Regions from separate parts of the Clostridium sp. NSJ-145 genome, predicted to be linked through region 2. Evidence: riboswitches for the same ligand, from Rfam matches in the RefSeq annotation. Region 2 holds a riboswitch; the other holds the start of a gene.
What was found. A riboswitch is a leader RNA that binds a small molecule or an ion and turns the genes downstream of it on or off. The one in region 2 is predicted to bind lysine.
Positions count from the first base shown of each region.

Region 1 (6,324 bases), on a different contig from region 2:
GTTATATGCAATCTTATATGGATACTTTTTATTTTCTAATCCTTTTATTGTGTTATCTAAATCATCTATACCTCCAACACCTGATCCAGATACTGCTTGATAGGTTGAGTAAACAATCCTTTTTATCTTATAAGCATCATGTAAAACTTTAAGAGGTACTACCGCTTGAATTGTAGAACAATTTGGATTAGCTATAATTCCGTTATTCCACTTTATATCCTCTGGATTAACCTCTGGAACTACTAGTGGAATATCTTTATCCATTCTCCAAGCACTACTGTTATCAACAACTACAACTCCATTTTCTCTCGCTATTGGAGCATATTCTTTGCTTATTTCACCACCTGCTGAAAATAAAGCAATATCTATATCTCTTTTAAAAGAATCATGATTTAATTCTTCAACTATAATATCTCTACCTAAAAAATTAGCACTCTTACCTGCTGATTTTTTTGATGCAAATAAATATATATTATTTATAGGAAATTTTTTCTCCTCTAATACTTTTAAAAATGTTCTTCCAACCATTCCAGTTGCACCAACTATTGCTAGATTTGCTTTTTTCATTTTATATTCCACCCCAATTAATCTTAATATTTAATAAACATTTAATCCTTCACAGATTTTATGATAAAGTTCCATTCCTTCTACCAAAACTTCTTCATTGAAATTAAACTTTGAATTATGAAGTTGATGTGTATATCCTAACTCCTCATTTTTAACTCCAAGCATAAAAAACAAGCTAGGCACCGCTTCTTGATAATAAGCAAAATCTTCTGCTAGCATCATTGGATCGATATCTACTAATCTTTCTTCCGGTAAAAATTTAATTAAACTTCTTAATAATTTTCTATCATTTCTTACTGCTGGATACATATCTCTAAATTCAATGTTTATATTTACGTTAAACATAGTTTCCAGTCCCTTACATATATCACTCATTCTACTTTTAATTTTAGAATATACCTCTTTATCAAAAGCTCTTAATGTCCCCTCTAGCCTAATATTTTCAGCTATTATATTACGTCTTTCTCCTCCATTTATTGTACCTATGGTTAAAACAGCTCCTTCTATTGGATTAATATTTCTACTTATTATACTTTGGAAAGAGTTAATCAATTGAGCCGCTACTATTATTCCATCATTGGCTTTATGTGGTGCTGCTCCATGTCCACTTTCTGCTTTTATATCTATATCAAACTCCGCAGTTTGTGCCATCATTGGGCCAGCTTTTATACCTATTTCACCTTCATTCAATCCAGGAAATAAATGAAGTCCAAAAACATGTTTAACATTGTAATGATCTAAAACCCCTTCATTAATAATAACTTCTGCTCCACCAGGCCCCTCTTCAGCCGGTTGAAATATAAATAATATCCCTTTATTTACTGACTTAATAGTAGATATATAATGAGCAAATCCTAATAAAATAGACATATGTCCATCATGTCCACAAGCATGCATGTAATCAACATTTTCCGACTGGAAAAATACATTAGTTTCTTCTAAAATTTTTAACCCATCTATATCAGCTCTAAATGCTATAGACTCCTCTGAAATTTCTCCTTGTCTAAATGCTATAAGACCAGTTTTTGCTACAGATTTTACCTCGTAACCAAAGCTTTCTAATTTTTCTCTTATATATTTAGAAGTATTTACTTCACAAAACCCTATTTCAGGAATTCTATGCAGCTCTCTTCTATATAATCTTACTTCATCAATAAACTTTTCTTTCTCAAAAAACATTTAAACACACCCTTTAACTATTTTCTCTATCTAAAATTATATTCTCCACTACAAATAAACTCTGCAGGCCCTGTCATAAATATTTCATCATCTTTTTGCTCAATTATAAGATTACCACCTAGTACTTTTACATTTATCTTTTTATCACAACCTTTTAAAATTGAGCTTATAACTGCTGATGATGCAGCTCCTGTTCCACAAGCAAGAGTAATCCCAACACCTTTTTCCCATGTGATTACTTCTATATTTTTATGATCAATTACCTTGCAAAAATTAACATTTGTTTTTATTGGAAATATATCATTATATTCTATTGCTCGTCCAACTGCTTTTATATCTAAATCATTAAAATCATCAACAAATAATACTGTATGAATCGTTCCAACTACTAAAGAACTTATCTTAAAGCAGCTTCCATCTACACTAATTTCTTCATTAATAAAATATTTATTACCATTACTTACTGGTATTTCACTTGATACAAAAATAGGTTTGCCTAAATTTACTTTTACGAAGTTTACTTTACCATCGTCTACTATCACTTCTGGCCTCATAATTCCCGCTAAAGTCTCCACATTAAAGTTTTTTCCTTTTACAATTCCATTTTCATAAACAAACTTTGAAAAACATCGTATACCATTTCCACACATACTAGCTATAGATCCATCTGCATTATAAAACTTCATTCTTATATCAGCCTTAGTTGATTCTGATACAATAATCATTCCATCTGCCCCAATTCCATAATGTCTATTGCAAACTTTCTTAGCCAACTCACTGTAATCTTCAAAATTCAAATCGCTTTCTCTTAAAATTATAAAATCATTTCCTGTTCCATGAAATTTTTGAAACTTAATCATTTTTGCCCCCACTATTCTATTCAAATATCTTTAAGTATTCCAATAGATTATTTAAATTTTAACTTATAAATTTAATTCTTTTGCTAGAATATTTGCTGCTTTTTGCTTGTCCTTAGAATCAATAGCAAATGATATACTTATCTCTGAAGTTGTAACTTGTTTAAATTCTATATTATTTTCAGCAAAAATCTTAAATACCTTTGCAGTTACTCCACTTTGATTCATCATCCCTATTCCTATAACAGATACTTTAGTTATATTTAATTCAACAGATATATTAATACCTAAAATTTCATCTTTAATTTTTGTTATAACATCTTTTATAGTTTCTAAATCATCTTTGCTTGCAGTAAATGAAACATTAACATATCCATTTGCAGGTGCTGTCTGACTTATCATATCTATGTTTATAAAACTTTGTGCTAATCTTTCAAAAATCATTGCTATATTATTTGATTTAAATAACACATTATTTATAGTAATCATTAAATTATTTTCACTAATTGTAAGTCCAGTAATAACTCTTTCTTCCATTCTCTCATCATACTCCTTTATCCATGTTCCTTTTACATCACCAGTATTTAATGATACATAAATTGGTACATTATATTTACACCCTATTTCAACAGCTCTCGCATCCATAACACCTGCACCTAATGATGCCATTTCCATCATTTCTTCATAGCTTATATAATCAATTTTCTTTGCTTCTTTATATACTCTAGGATCTATAGAATATATTCCATCTACATCTGTATAAATCTCGCAAGGACACTTTAGTTTTGCAGCTATTGCAACAGCTGTAGTGTCTGATCCACCTCTACCTAAAGTAGTTATATCTCCATCTTCATTAATTCCTTGAAAACCTGCTACTACTACAATTTTTCCTTCTTGTAAATATTTTTTTACCTTCCTAACGTCAATATCTGCTATTTTATTTTTTGTATGAATACCTTGTGTTTTAATGCCCGCTTGAAACCCTGTTAGTGATATAGATTTATAACCTTCGGCCTCTAAAGCCATAGATAATAATGATATAGACATCTGTTCACCTGTAGATAGCAACATATCTAATTCTCTTTTATTAGGATTATTACAAATCTCTTTAGACATATTTATAAGATTATCTGTTGTCTTCCCCATTGCAGAAACTACAACAACCACTTCATTTCCTTTTTCCTTTTCGTTAATAACTCTTCTAGCCACAAACTTAATTTTTTCAATACTTCCTACTGAAGTGCCCCCATATTTTTGTACTACAATATTCATTTCATTGCCCCCTTTAATAATATGAAATATCTTCTCTCTTTATCAAAATGTAACTTTAAATAAAAAACATAAATTCTTATTAAAACATTACATCATTTTTTAAAATATCTTCATAACTCTCTCTTTTAACTGCTATTCTCGCTATACCATCCCTTACAAATACAACTGCTGGTCTAGGTATCCTATTATAATTACTAGCCATTGAATAATTATAAGCCCCAGTACTTAAAACAGCTAAAATATCATTTCTTTCAACTTTAGGAAGCATTATATCCTTAACTATAATATCTCCTGATTCACAGCATTTTCCAGCTATCGTATATTCAATTTTTTCCTTATTATCGAACTTATTAGCTACTACAGCTTCATACTTTGCATCATACAATGCAGTTCTGATATTATCTGTCATTCCTCCATCAACAAAAATATAATTTTTATCACCGTAAGTCTTTTTTGTTCCACCAACCTTATATAACGTTGTACCTGCATTTGCAATAATTGATCTTCCTGGTTCTATCATTATTTTAGGTATTAATAAATTATGCTTTTCACATTCTTCTTTAATTGATATCACCATGTTATTTAAGAAATTACTTAATTCTATAGGTATATCTCCATCAGAATAGTAAACTCCAAAGCCTCCACCCATATTTAATTCTCTAGTAACAAAATCACATTTTTCTTTTATTTTGCTAATAAAATCAACCATAACTGAAACACTCATATAAAAAGATGTTTCCTGAAATATTTGTGATCCTATATGACAATGAAATCCTCTTAAAGTAACCCTTTCACTATTCATAAATTTTCTTACTACTTCATATATATCTTCACTAAATATAGATTCTCCAAATTTTGAATCATTTTTAGATGTTTGTATATATTCATGGGTGTGAGCATCTACTCCTGGATTTACTCTTAAAAGAACTTCAATTTTTTTATCTAATTCATTACATAAATATTCAATTAAATCTAATTCATCTCTATTATCAACTACTATTCTTCCTATACCTGATTCTATAGCCAATCTTAACTCTTCTTCTGTTTTATTATTTCCATGCATGTAAACCCTACTTAATGGAAATTTACTTCTAATAGCCGTGTAAAGTTCCCCTCCTGAAACTACATCAAGAGATAACCCTTCTTCTTCTATTACCTTGCAAATCGCTAAGTTTAAAAATGCCTTTGAGGCATATATTACTTCTGTTTCAATTCCTTTTCCTTTAAAATTATCATTAAAAACTCTACAGTTTCTTCTTACTAACTCTTCATCAACTACATATAACGGAGTTCCATATTCTTTTGCTAGATAAACAACATCACAATTACCTATTTCTAAATTACCATTTTGATTTTTTTTCATAGTTCCAAATAAATTCATGTTATATCCTCCTATTTACTAAAATTCAACTTATATAAGTTAGTAAATAAAAAACAGTCATGAGCAAAAGGTACTCATGACTGTTTTAAAACAATATAAAACAAAACCTTCTGCCCCAACAAGATGTAGCTCTTCTTTATGAAAATTGGGCAATTCTCATAAGACAGTTCTATGCTTCTTAAACATAGACCCAATAAATAGACTCTTATCTATTTATTTCGGCGATGGCCCCTTTCCTATACATTGAAGTTATCAAATCTCAGATCTGAACTTTCTGTTATAGTACTGATGACAATCGCGGCCTCTACAACAAGTTGTTTAAAACATATTAAATTCACATTAACTTAAATAAAGTTTAACATTTTCTTACATTTGTGTCAAATATTTATTACAATTTTATTATCTAGCTAAAAAAGTATTCCTCTTATATTTTCTTATATAACTATTTTTTCTTACTCTTTAGCTATATATGCTATTTTATTATTTCCAAAAAACATTTGCTCCCACAAAGCATCACTTTCTAAAACCTCTTTTCCTTTAGATGATTCTATTGTTAATCTAGCTTTTCCAATACATCTAAGATAAGTTGGATTTATTCCTCTTGATACTGAAAATAAAATTTCACTATAAGATAATCCCATAACATTTAAAAGAGATGATGCAAAAATATCCTTCTCTCTTATGAATTCTATCGTATACTTTGTTTCATTCTCATCTACATAAATAAAAGTTATATTATTATCTATAAATTTTTCTGTTAAATTATGCTCTTTTGTATTATTCCTTTCAATCTTAATTTTATTCTCATCTTCCACTAGAACCTCTTCATTTTTTGCAATAAATAAAGTAGCAGATCTTAAATAATCATATTTTTTCTCTGAAATAATATCATTAGCAACAATTGTATAAGGACCTATCTTAGCTCTACACCAATACCAATGATTTATTATTCTATCCATTTCAACATTTCCCCAATTATGATCGTGATATCCATTACCCTCTAGCTTCATGCTTAATCCATTAACTTTTACTTGTCCTGAAGCTTCTGCACTTGGTTGCGGTACTAAC
Region 1 is NZ_JAJNOS010000001.1:213,036-219,359, forward strand. It holds gene LQE93_RS01140 (aspartate-semialdehyde dehydrogenase) at 1-567, opposite strand, end outside; gene LQE93_RS01145 (M20 metallopeptidase family protein) at 598-1,746, opposite strand; gene dapF (diaminopimelate epimerase) at 1,773-2,606, opposite strand; gene LQE93_RS01155 (aspartate kinase) at 2,670-3,875, opposite strand; gene lysA (diaminopimelate decarboxylase) at 3,955-5,256, opposite strand; lysine riboswitch at 5,375-5,571, opposite strand; gene LQE93_RS01165 (hypothetical protein) at 5,709-6,324, opposite strand, start outside.
Region 1: another riboswitch for lysine. It lies ahead of lysA (diaminopimelate decarboxylase); the one in region 2 lies ahead of LQE93_RS12460 (Na+/H+ antiporter NhaC family protein).

Region 2 (6,324 bases):
GCCTGTTTCATCTTCTATGTTAGCTTCATCTACCCTCTTACCAAATATTTGTACCCCAACATATACAGCAACTAGTGCTAATGGTAATACTAGATATATAGGTAATCCTAAACCTGCTGGAATATAACCAAATAATATTGTTATTGTTGCAACAAATAATGAATACCATATTTGTGTATTAACGTGATTTATGTGGTTACATCCTGCACCCATTGATGAAAGTATTGTTGTATCTGAAATTGGTGAACAATGATCTCCAAATATCGCCCCTGTTAATACTGCACTTGTAGAAACTACTATAAATGACATTTCAGGATTAATTGAATGTGCAAGAGGTATTGCTAATGGCATTAATATACTCATTGTTCCATATGCAGTTCCAGTTGAGAATGATATTACTGCTCCTAGAACGAATATTAAACTTGGTAATAAAAATGCTGGTATAGCACCTTGTAAAGCTTCAACTAAATAATATGCAGTTCCAAGTTCTTTAATTACTGAACCTAAAGACCAAGCTAATATAAGAATAACTCCTGTAATAATTAGCCCTTTCATTCCATCTACCCAAGTTTCTATAGCTTCACTTAAAGTAAATATCTTTTTACTAACAGCCATAATTATAGTTACAACTGATGCAAATAATGCTGATTGGAATAATGCTACTGAAGCATCTGCTGCTGAGAAAGCTTCCATTATTCCTGCAAATGACATTGGTGAGTTAGTCATTATTTGTTGAAGTGCTACGTTATCTCCACCCATTATTGAGCTATATCCACTATAGTAGAATGCTACTAGCGCTGAAATAATTAGTGTCCCTATTGGAATAATTGCATTCCATATGCTAAGCTCTACACCTTCTTTTGGTTCTAATTCATCCATTTGTGAAGATGATGCTGCTATCTCTTCAACAATATCTTTATTTCTCTTTCTTGCAGCTATTTCAGCTTTTCTCATTGGTCCAAATTCTTTTAAAGTAACTGCTGTAATAATTATAAATGCAAGAATTAATATGTTGTAAAATCTATATGGTATAGTTTGAAGGAATACTCCAAATCCACTTGCTTCTACACCTATTTGATTAAACCCTTCACCTATTAAGCTAACTTCTAATCCAATCCAAGTTGATATTATTGCAAGCCCAGCTACTGGCGCTGCAGTTGCATCAATTATAAACGCTAATCTCTCTCTTGAAATCTTCATCTTATCAGCTACTGGACGCATTATAGGTCCAACTATAAGTGAATTTGCGTAATCATCAAAGAATACGAATAATCCTAATAACCAAGTTATTAATTGAGTGCTTCTTGCAGTCTTTGCTTTTTTTGCTAAAGCTTCTGCTATAGCCTTAGCTCCACCCATTTTACCTACTAAATTAATAACTCCTCCAATTGCCAATACCTGAAGTATTATACCTGCATTCCATGGATCTGCTAAAGAATTTAATGCTCTTGTAACAAAATCTAAGAATGCTTGTATAAGTGCATAAAACACATTATATCCTGTAAGGCTAATTAAAAAGCTACCTGATAAAATCCCTATAAATAAAGAAATAACAACGTTCTTAGTAATAAATGCTAATACTATCGCTACTATTGGTGGTATTAAAGTTAATAACCCAAATCTTTCTGCATTTACTGCTGCTGGTTCTAACTCACTGGCAAATGCCATTGTTGTTGATAAAGTAAAAATAATCATTGTTAGTAGGATTACTCTAAATCCCGTCTTTTTCATTTTTGTTTCCCCCTAATTAATATATTTTTTGTGAATAATTAAAGGGTTTTGCTTTTGTGCAATAAAAAGAGCCTTGAGTTAACACTCAAGGCCCTAAAATTGCATTAAAAAATTAGGTCTTCCTCAAATGATAGCTCACCACAAAAACAAGTTTGTGACAGTGATATATATATTATATACATCCCCAGCTATACAACCTTAAAGCATTAGTTGTATGCTTCGGCGATAATTCCTTTCCTATTAACTCACAGTGCTTACCTCATCAATAGTACTCTTAAGTATCGCGCCTCTACCTTTATTTATTCACGATTAATTTATTATAATTATACACATTATATTCGTTCTTGACAATACCATTTTATAACTTTTTTCAAGTATATTTATTTAATGTTATTATTATACTTTGCCATAAAAGTTTCTATTTCTTCCACAGTCTTTATCATTCCACTTGTTAAATTTACTACTCCATCTTTCGTTACTAGAATATCGTCTTCTATTCTTATGCCCATATTTTCTTCTTCAATATAAATTCCTGGTTCTACTGTATATACTACACCTTCTTTAAATGTTATATCTCTATGAGGTGTTTCTAAATCATGAGTATCTAGTCCTAAACTATGTCCAATGCTATGAAAATAATACTTACTAACCTCTGATTTTTCTTTTATAAGTCCAAGTTTAATACATTCTTCAGCTATTAGATCAGTAGCTTTTTTATTGATATCTCTAAATGTTTTTCCTGGTTTTATATCATTTATTATTTCTTCGTTAACCTTTAAAACAGCATTATAAACAGCTTTTTGTCTCTCTGTAAATTTTCCGTTTACAGGGAAGGCTCTCGAAATATCTGCATTGTAAAAGTTATATTGTGCTCCTAAATCAAACTGAATTAAATCTCCGTCTTTTAATTCTGAATCATTTGCTACATAGTGTAATGTAGCTGCATTTTTTCCTGCAGCTGCAATAGTTTTAAATGCAAAATCCTTTACCCCATTATTTTTACATACAAAATCAAAATATGATTCTAATTGATATTCTTTTATTCCTGCTTTAGAATTTTTCATTAAAGCTTCAATACCTTCGATAGTTATTGATATAGCTTTTTTTATGTTATCAACTTCTTCTTCACTTTTTACTAGTCGTAATTCTCCAAATATACTAAATATATTTTTAATCATTACTTGTGGATATTTAGAAATTATATCCTTAGCAAATTCATTTGCTATACTAGATGTTGAAGAAATACTATCTCTTTCTAAATCTAAGTATAGATTCACTTCTTCTTTTAAGCAAAGCAATCTATGAATCTCTGAATCAAATTGACTTTTAAATTTTACGTCTTCAATACCACTAATTTCAGTAGCTTCATCTTTACGAATACTCTTTCCTATCCATCTTTCTAAATCAGGGTCTATATCTTTTATAAATAATGTACTCTTCTCACTTCCACCTACTTTACTCATTACAAGAATATGATTTTCTTCACTTATTCCTGTTGAATAGTAAAAGTTTCTATTAGGCGTAAATGGGTATGCTTCATCTGCAGTCTTTTTAGGCGCATTACCTGCAAATAAAATCACAATTGAATTATCTTTTATTTTTTCAAATAATCTTTTTCTATTATTTTTAAAAAAATCTGCCTTCATATACTTTTTCTCCTTTGCGTATTAAATTAACAGCTACAATTAATAAATATTATATCTATAAAAACAAAATTTTTCCATAAACTTTTAAAATATAAGAATTTTTACCATTAATATTGCCATAATAATTGCTGTCATATCAGCCATCACTGCAGCCCAAACTGTATGTCTTACTTTTTTAATTTTAACTGCACCAAAGTATACCGTTACAGTATAAAATATAGTTTCTGTAGTTCCCATTATTACTGATGATACTAACCCTATAAACGTATCTGGTCCATAATTTTTAAGTATATCAGTAAATATTCCCATAGCTCCACTTCCTGACAGAGGTTTTACTAAAACAAGAGGAACTACTTCTTTAGGTAAACCTATTAATCCTGATATAGGAGAGATAAGATTATTTAACATATCTAAAAGCTTAGCTTCCCTAAATATATGAACCGCCAAAATCATAGCTAAAAGATAAGGAAAAATATTCATACATACCTTTAATCCATCTTTTGCACCTTCAACAAACCAATCATAAACCTTTCTTCCCTTAAACATCCCATAAGTTATTATTATAAATACTATTATAGGAATTATACTTTTAGTTATATATTGAAACATACTCTATCCCTCCTTAAAAATATCTCTGAAGAATTTTAGCACATATAACACCTACAATAGCCGCCACCGTGGTTGATATAATCGCAGGTAAAATTATTACCCCAGGATTTGTAGACCCTGCTGCCGCTCTTATAGAAATTACCGTGGATGGTACTAACTGAACACAAGCCGCGTTAAGTACAAGAAATAACGCCATATCATTACTAGCTCTTCCTTTATCTCTATTTAATCTATCCATTTCTTCCATAGCTTTTATCCCAAAAGGTGTAGCAGCATTTCCTAACCCCATCATATTAGCAGTTATATTCATTACAATTGCCCCTAATGCTTTTTCATCCTTTGCTGCTTCCTTAAAAATCACTTTAAGTATCGGTTTCATAAGCTTTGCTAACTTCTCTGTTAATCCACTTTTTTCAGCAACCTTCATTACTCCACACCAAAAGCACATTAATCCAACTAAACTTATAATAAAAGTAACGGTACTATCTATAGAACTAATTATTGTATTAGACATAGCTTCCCCATTGCCAGTAAATATACTAACTAGTATTCCTAGAAAAATCATTATAAACCATATGTAATTTATCATTTACTATCCCCCCAATTTAATTAATAGTTAATAGTTAAGATTTAGTAGTTATTAGCTTTTATAAAACCGTTCCTTATTTTTATTAATAGTGTAAAATAACAAATTAAAAGTTATGGATAAAACAACTCCGTAATTTTTTATATTATGTTTTAAATTCAGTTCAGCTGAATTTACACCCCAACTTTTACTTTTAACTATTAATTTTATAAACGCGTGGAACTGTTGATTTTTCACTTCTTAACTTTTCTCTTTTAACTGTTAACTATTTAAAATATATGCCTTGCAACGTCTATTTATTAGTGATAGGATAAAGATAAATACTATATTAGTTTTACTTTAAATATAAGGAGATGTACCGATGAAAGAATCAAACTTAAAATTAGCTCAAAGAGACATAGAGGAAGCATTAAAAACGGTTGAAGAAATGGAAGAATTCGTTGATACAATAGATGCCCCAAAAGAAGTTTTAAAGGAAAAATTCTATACTTTAACTCAAAAGGTACAACAATTAGAAGATATATTAAAAAATGAAGGAATATTATAAAATAACATATTTTATTCAAAATAAAAAAAGATAGCTTACCCATAGCTATCTTTTTATTATCTTGTTTACTAAATTATTATTACACCCATTTAACTTATACTCTCATAAAATAACACATACATAGTTGAATTTTTTAACCCATTTTATTTTATTTAGTAAACGTTCTCAACCTTATGTATATAGTTTACCATATTTTCTTTATTATTACAATCTTTATAAATAAAAAAAAATAAGTCGTATAAAACGACTTATTTACAACTTTCTCTTTGTATTAACTTATAATCTAATACATATTGACCTTCTTCTAAAGGTTTATTATTTAAGATTTTAATTAACATTCTCATAGCTACAGATCCCATATCATAACTTGGTTGATTTACTGTAGTTAATCTTGGATAGAAATATGATGCTACAGCGTTATTATTAAATCCTATAACACTAACGTCATCTGGAGTATTAATTCCCTTTTCTCTTAATCCATTTATAACTCCCATAGCTATTTCATCTGATGCACATACAACCCCTTCAAATTTTTTAGAAAGGCTTAAGAATTTTTCCGCAGCATCACTACCTGTCTTGTATTTAAGATTTTGAAGGTATACTAAATCTTCATCAACTTCTAATCCAGCTTCTTTTAAAGCTTTTTCGTATCCTAAGAATCTATCTCCCCAAGCATTAGCTACCTCTTTCTTTACTCCTACAAAGGCAATATTTTTTATTCCTTTTTCAAGTAAATGCTTAGTTGCTTCATATGAAGCCTCTATGTTATCTATAGTTACGCTTGGTAATCTTCCTTCTCTGTCTTTTGTTTCAACTAAAACAGTTTTTAAATCTAAATCATTAATAATATCTAGAGATTCTTCTTGTAATGAAGAGCTCATGTAGATAACTCCATCTACCATTTTCTCTTTCAATACTCTTAAGTAATCTTTTTCTTTATCGTAGTCAAAGTCTGAGTTACATAATATAACGTTATAATCATATATATTAGCAACATCTTCTGCTCCTCTAACTATTTCAGGATAAAATCCACTTGATATATCTGGAACTAATATTCCTATTGTCTTCGTTCTTTGAGTCTTTAAGCTTCTAGCTACGATATTTGGTCTGTATCCTAATTTCTTTATTGCATCCAATACCTTTTTCTTTGTATCTTCATTTACAACATCTATATCATTAAGTACTCTAGAAACCGTAGCTATTGA
Region 2 is NZ_JAJNOS010000013.1:78,526-84,849, forward strand. It holds gene LQE93_RS12460 (Na+/H+ antiporter NhaC family protein) at 1-1,731, opposite strand, end outside; lysine riboswitch at 1,855-2,031, opposite strand; gene LQE93_RS12465 (aminopeptidase P family protein) at 2,112-3,377, opposite strand; gene LQE93_RS12470 (spore maturation protein) at 3,462-3,986, opposite strand; gene LQE93_RS12475 (nucleoside recognition domain-containing protein) at 4,000-4,575, opposite strand; gene LQE93_RS12480 (hypothetical protein) at 4,934-5,119, shown strand; gene LQE93_RS12485 (LacI family DNA-binding transcriptional regulator) at 5,368-6,324, opposite strand, start outside.